Regions from separate parts of the Paenibacillus sp. FSL R5-0887 genome, predicted to be linked through region 2. Evidence: a T-box and tRNA genes for the amino acid it is inferred to sense, from the RefSeq annotation. Region 2 holds a T-box; the other holds one or more tRNA genes.
The links. A T-box is a leader RNA that pairs with one kind of tRNA and senses whether it is charged. The one in region 2 lies ahead of tyrS (tyrosine--tRNA ligase), so its partner is inferred to be a tRNA-Tyr.
Positions count from the first base shown of each region.

Region 1: it encodes a tRNA-Tyr, which carries the amino acid that the T-box ahead of tyrS (tyrosine--tRNA ligase) is inferred to sense. The anticodon was not compared.

Region 1 covers NZ_JBBOCE010000001.1:3,962,662-3,965,926, reverse strand. The annotation lists rRNA gene MKY14_RS17685 (23S ribosomal RNA) at 1-269, shown strand, start outside; tRNA gene MKY14_RS17680 (tRNA-Asn) at 330-405, shown strand; tRNA gene MKY14_RS17675 (tRNA-Ser) at 409-501, shown strand; tRNA gene MKY14_RS17670 (tRNA-Glu) at 520-594, shown strand; tRNA gene MKY14_RS17665 (tRNA-Val) at 650-725, shown strand; tRNA gene MKY14_RS17660 (tRNA-Met) at 743-819, shown strand; tRNA gene MKY14_RS17655 (tRNA-Asp) at 845-922, shown strand; tRNA gene MKY14_RS17650 (tRNA-Phe) at 933-1,008, shown strand; tRNA gene MKY14_RS17645 (tRNA-Thr) at 1,037-1,112, shown strand; tRNA gene MKY14_RS17640 (tRNA-Tyr) at 1,118-1,203, shown strand; tRNA gene MKY14_RS17635 (tRNA-Trp) at 1,210-1,283, shown strand; tRNA gene MKY14_RS17630 (tRNA-His) at 1,307-1,382, shown strand; tRNA gene MKY14_RS17625 (tRNA-His) at 1,426-1,501, shown strand; tRNA gene MKY14_RS17620 (tRNA-Gln) at 1,521-1,595, shown strand; tRNA gene MKY14_RS17615 (tRNA-Gly) at 1,602-1,676, shown strand; tRNA gene MKY14_RS17610 (tRNA-Cys) at 1,686-1,759, shown strand; tRNA gene MKY14_RS17605 (tRNA-Leu) at 1,774-1,852, shown strand; gene MKY14_RS17600 (AraC family transcriptional regulator) at 1,988-2,743, opposite strand; gene MKY14_RS17595 (BMP family ABC transporter substrate-binding protein) at 3,071-3,265, shown strand, end outside.
Region 2 covers NZ_JBBOCE010000001.1:1,963,600-1,966,864, forward strand. The annotation lists gene tyrS (tyrosine--tRNA ligase) at 1-1,211, opposite strand, end outside; T-box leader at 1,399-1,629, opposite strand; gene MKY14_RS08805 (Lrp/AsnC family transcriptional regulator) at 1,782-2,228, shown strand; gene MKY14_RS08810 (acetamidase/formamidase family protein) at 2,306-3,265, opposite strand, start outside.

The DNA of each region.
Region 1 (3,265 bases), 2.0 Mb from region 2:
GGGCGCAGGAAATTTGAGAGGAGCTGTCCTTAGTACGAGAGGACCGGGATGGACGTACCGCTGGTGCACCAGTTGTTCCGCCAGGAGCATGGCTGGGTAGCTACGTACGGACGGGATAAGCGCTGAAAGCATCTAAGCGTGAAGCCCCCCTCAAGATGAGATTTCCCAATTAGTAAGACCCCTTGAAGACGACGAGGTAGATAGGTTGGAGGTGGAAGTGCAGTAATGCATGGAGCTGACCAATACTAATCGGTCGAGGGCTTATCCTATACGTAGAATGCAGATTCGTTTCGGATTCAGTTTTCAGGCATCAAGCCTGGTATGAATATTCCCTGATAGCTCAGTTGGTAGAGCACTCGACTGTTAATCGAGTTGTCACAGGTTCGAGTCCTGTTCGGGGAGCCATATGGAGAGGTGTCCGAGTTTGGCCGAAGGAGCACGATTGGAAATCGTGTAGGCGCCACAAGCGTCTCGAGGGTTCGAATCCCTCTCTCTCCGCCACAAATTTTTAATTAGTATGGCCCGTTGGTCAAGGGGTTAAGACACCTCCCTTTCACGGAGGTAACATGGGTTCGAATCCCATACGGGTCACCAAATTTTCACTTGATTTATCCTAGTGGACTTTGGTACAATAACAATTGTTGTTTATGGAGGCTTAGCTCAGCTGGGAGAGCATCTGCCTTACAAGCAGAGGGTCGGGGGTTCGATCCCCTCAGCCTCCACCATAACACTTTCTTACTGACGCGGGGTGGAGCAGCCCGGTAGCTCGTCGGGCTCATAACCCGAAGGCCGCAGGTTCAAATCCTGCCCCCGCAACCAATTAACTTAAGCAATTATATCTTTTGGAACCGTGGTGTAGTTGGCCTAACATGCCTGCCTGTCACGCAGGAGATCGCGGGTTCGAATCCCGTCGGTTCCGCCATTTTCATCATGGCTCGGTAGCTCAGTCGGTAGAGCAGAGGACTGAAAATCCTCGTGTCGGCGGTTCGATTCCGTCCCGAGCCACCATTTATCATCACAAAAGAATGAGTGCCATGCCGGTGTAGCTCAATTGGTAGAGCAACTGACTTGTAATCAGTAGGTTGGGGGTTCAAGTCCTCTCGCCGGCACCATCCTTGGAGGATTAGCGAAGTGGCCAAACGCATCAGACTGTAAATCTGCTCACGTGAGTGTTCGGTGGTTCGAATCCATCATCCTCCACCAGTTTTTAGGGGCATAGTTTAAAGGTAGAACAACGGTCTCCAAAACCGTTGGTGTGGGTTCAATTCCTGCTGCCCCTGCCAAGTTCTTTCTAAAGTTTAATATGGCGGCCGTGGCGAAGGGGTTAACGCACCGGATTGTGGTTCCGGCATTCGTGGGTTCGAGACCCATCGGCCGCCCCATTTACTTTAAAATGAATAATGGCAACAATATCAACTTAATATGGCGACTGTGGCGAAGGGGTTAACGCACCGGATTGTGGTTCCGGCATTCGTGGGTTCGAGACCCATCAGTCGCCCCATTTTACTTTAAAATGTTATTGGGGATTAGCCAAGCGGTAAGGCAACGGACTTTGACTCCGTCACTCATAGGTTCGAATCCTATATCCCCAGCCATTTTATGCGGACGTGGCTCAGCGGTAGAGCATCGCCTTGCCAAGGCGAGGGTCGCGGGTTCGATTCCCGTCGTCCGCTCCAAGTTTTCATGGCGCCATAGCCAAGTGGTAAGGCAAAGCTCTGCAAAAGCTTTATCCCCAGTTCAAATCTGGGTGGCGCCTCCATTTAGTTCATATGTGCCGGCGTGGCGGAATGGCAGACGCGCTCGACTCAAAATCGAGTGGGAAACCGTGGAGGTTCGAGTCCTCTCGCCGGTATCTTAAAAAGGTTTGTAAGAATGCTTTTATAAGCAATCTTACAAACCTTTTTCTTTATGTCCTTGGGTTTACAGCAGTAAGCCGTTGAATAGAGAGTTTCTCTATTTCAACGGCTTTTTTTAATCTGATTAGTGATTAACCTGATTGATTATTAATGCGGAATGCTCGCGGGGTAAGACCTATTTCTCGTTTGAACATATTGCAGAATTGGGCATCGTTCACAAAACCTGCAGCAGCAGATACTTCAGAGATTTGCATCTGAGTATGACGTAATAGAGATTTTGCATAATCCAGGCGTTTTAACAGCAAATACCGCAGGGGTGAAGACCCGAAACGTTCTTTAAATAGATGGCGAAAACGATCGTAACTATATCCGGACATTTCTGATAGTGTTTCGACGGACAATTTATGGCGATAATGCTCATTCATATAATTAAGGACATATTGTACTCGATCTTCTGTTGGGGATTGATATCCAGAGGCACTAAGAAGCCTCATAAGATGGACGGTAATCTCGCTCATTTGTAGGTTTAGAAGCTCAGAGAATCCGTCTTGCTTGCGTGTAAACTCTGCTTTCATTCGCAGCAGGATTTGAAGAACGGTCTGATCTTTATCATCTTCATATACGCCGAGCAGATTACTCATATTAGGGTGTTCTGAGTGGAAGCCTACAAATAATACATTTGCATCCTCACGGTGGTGCTCGTCATGTTTATGATTGGGTGGCACAAGCGCGAAAGAAGAGGAGCGAAAATGGTAACTTCGTGGGCCAACATTGGTTGTCCCTACCCCCTGTAAATAATAGACTAGTTCGTAGCATTCATGCTGGTGTGGAGGGATATAAGTATTTAGCTCATGTGTGGCACTTACAATATATAGAACACGATCCATGATGATCCTCCAATACTTATGTTTTAGCCGAATCGTACAAAACAATGACCGAAATCATATAATTATTTTTAATAATATTTGTTATGATCGTATCAATAAATCCGAAAGTTCGCAACCTGACTGGCCATCTCGTTCGGAAATAAAGCGGATTATTAATAATAATGGTATTTTTATTGCTATTTTTGAGCCTAAACGTTAAGTTTATTACTTTTAATGATACTTTATTTGGAAAAAAGAGAATTTCCATTTGAACCGTGAATTATACAATGGGTGAAGATGGGATTCTGCGGATTACTAACCAACTAAAATTAGGGGTGGAATAGAGTAATGAATAAAAAAGTTCTTTCTTTGTTGTTATTAATGGTGATGGTTCTGGTCACAGCATGTGGGAATAACACGTCCAATAATGGTTCTTCAACGAATACTGGATCCAAAGCGGACGAAGGCGGAGAAACAGGTGCAGGGGATAAACTCAAGGTTGTATTGCTGATTCCGGGGACACTTGGGGATAAATCATTTTTT
Region 2 (3,265 bases):
ATAAAACGTCCGCCGATGGCTTCGCTGGCTGTAACTTCAAATGCTACATCGCTAACTTTTTCACCGTTCATGGAAATTGCGCCTTTGGTGATGTCTTCACGCGCTTGACGTTTGGATGGCTCAATTCCTAGATCTACCAGCCACTCCACAATATTTTTGGACTCCAATGTCGTTTCGTAGGTCGGCATTTCCTTGAAGCCTTGCTCGATCTCGTCAGCGGTTAGAGATTTAATATCTCCACTGAACAGAGCGGCAGTAATACGTTTAGCCTGCTCCAGCAATTCCTCACCATGCACGAATCTGGTCATTTCTTCAGCCAGTGTTATTTGCGCTTCACGTTTATGCGGTTCGGTCTGCACCTTTTCTGCAAGTGCATCAATTTGTTCTTTAGAGAGGAATGTAAAGTACTTCAGGTATTTCACAACATCACGGTCATCTGTATTCGCCCAGAACTGGTAGAATTCAAAAGCTGTCGTTTTGTTCGGATCCAGCCAAATGGCTCCGCCAGCTGTTTTACCGAATTTTGTACCATCGGCTTTCAGCATAAGCGGGATGGTAAGTCCGAATGCTACCGCCTCAGAACCTTCTTTTTTACGAATCAGATCTAAGCCACTTGTGATGTTCCCCCATTGGTCAGAACCACCGATTTGCAGCTGCACATCTTCATGCTGGAACAGGTGCAGGTAGTCCAGGGATTGCAGGATTTGGTAGGAGAATTCCGTAAAGGAAATTCCGCTGTCCAATCTGCTCGCTACAACATCCTTGGCAAGCATCGAATTGATGCTGAAGTTTTTACCATAGTCACGCAAAAATTCGATAACATTGATTTTATGCGTCCAATCGTAGTTGTTCACCATGCGGATTTGATTGTCGCCATCAGTCACGAACAGTTTTTTCATCTGTGCTGTAAGTGCGTCAACGTTGGCTTGGATTTGCTCCAGCGTTTGCAAAGAGCGTTCAGATTGACGCCCACTTGGATCACCAATCGTTCCCGTAGCCCCACCAATAAGAATCACCGGACGATGTCCTGCCAGTTGAAATCTTTTGAGCACCATGAATGGAATCAAGTGGCCAATATGCATACTGTCACCTGTTGGATCTACACCGCAGTACAGGGATACCGATTTTTGATTGGTCAGTTCTCTAAGCCCTTCGGCATCTGTTTGTTGATTGATGGCATCGCGCCATTCTAGTTCGTCGATAATATTCATTGCCTTACACCCCTCAAAATTAGTAGTTATCCTATAAATGAAACATCAGTCCGCCAAGCGGAAACGGTTCGCCCTCCTGATTAGGACGGGACCGTTTCAGCGAGAAATATAAGGAGTATTGATGAAGTGAACCCTATAAATCCTTATATTTAAAAACAAAAAAAATCGTCCCCTTGTCTATTGTAGACATAGGGACGATTGAATAACCGTGTTACCACCCAGATTGCACCCATGAAACGCTTATGCTCAAGCATACCATTGATACCACTCTTGACGAGATATCGTTCGCCATTCCGCTCGGTATTACCCGAGATACTCCAAAGTGTAATTCGCAAGCTTAGTGTGTACCGGGTTTCATCACCCCCCGGCTTTCTGAAACAGGGACTAAGTTACTACTGGGCTCCTTCAACGTATATCGTATATAAGATTACAGCCAGTATAGTGAAATAATTCTTTTATGTCAACTATCTTCAGGAGAGAATGCCGTCACACACTTCTACTGTAAAGCGCTACTAGGCATTTCCACTTTTTTTCTGATACAATTACGAAAAAAGAGGTGAACGAATCCGCATGCTAGATCCTATCGATAACCATATTTTGATGCGGCTGGCCCAAAACAGCAGAATTTCCTATACTGATCTAGCTAAAGAAGTCAGTTTATCAAGTGTCGCGGTGAAAGATCGTATTGATCGGCTAGTCAATCAAGGGATTATTGAACAGTTCTCGATTGTCATCAGTGCTGAAAAGCTAGGAAAGAAAATCTCCGCCTACCTGGAACTTGAAGTAGAACCTGCTCATTTAAATCATATCGTCGATGTATTAAAGGAAAACGAACGCGTAGCTGTATTATACGAAATGACGGGACCATGTATTCTGCATATTCACATCTTGGTAGAGAATCTTGAAGAGATGGAACGGTTTATGCATGAATCAATCTACTGTCTGGATGGACTGGTACGTGTAGAAAACCAAATCTTATTAAAACGCCACAAAAATCAGGACGGATTGAATATATAAGAAAAAGAACCGCCTATAAAGACGGTTCTTTTCTCATTTGGATTTTTTTAGGATTATCGAATAATTGCTATTTCGTCCTACTCTGTCTTAGCCAGCTTAGCTTTATAAAAGTTCACGAAATATTCGCTGACCACGATCTTCCCGTTCACAACACTTATTGGGGCTACAAGCTTCACTGTCTCTCCGTTGTAAATCCCCGTTGTCGCTCCAACCTTCATCTCCAGAACATTGCCATTGTAGCTTAGCGTAACTGTCTTAGTGGCTGGCTGCCAGCCAACCTTTGCTCCAAAGTTCTCAAAGCTGCTCCGTAAAACCACGGGCTTGCGCTCGGGATCTCCGAATTGACCTTTATCAATTAAGGCGTGTACGCCCCAGTTTCCATCCACCACTTGTGTAATTCCAAAATCAGCTGACACAGACATCAGAGAGTACGCCTCATCTTCGCTCAATTCCATTCCAGCCATTAAAAAATCTTTTGTTTTATGAGCGGCATCCTTCATCGCTTTGTCGATGGACGAGTTTTTGAAGATATCCGTCTGAGCACTAGCCCCCAGCTCCTCCAAATAATTGGCGTAGCTGAATCCATGTACAACCCACTCGTTCTCATTTTCAAGTAATGGGAAGTTTAAACCTTTCAGCTTGTTGTTAAGCGATGCTTTTTTATGAAGAATGACTTGTATATCCCCAGTGACCGATGTCTCGATCGCAGTTCCGTTAATCTCCGAATCACCTTGACCGGCATGCGGGTCACCGATCGACAGAAGTGCACCAGCTACGGATACTGGATAATACATCGTTGCACCTTCGGTAATCCGCCAATCATCTACGTTACCGCCGTTGTAAGAAGGTGGAACGGAGTCAACAACATCCGCTTCTTTCGGCGCCACACCCATTGTACCAAAGTGGAGACGTACCGGAATTTTCACGCCTTTTAGCACATCGAAGTTCTTATCAATCGTATTATGGTCAACGATAACACCCGGGTAGTCAATTGTCGGGTGCACTTGACCATCTGGATCGGTTTGCACAGACCATTT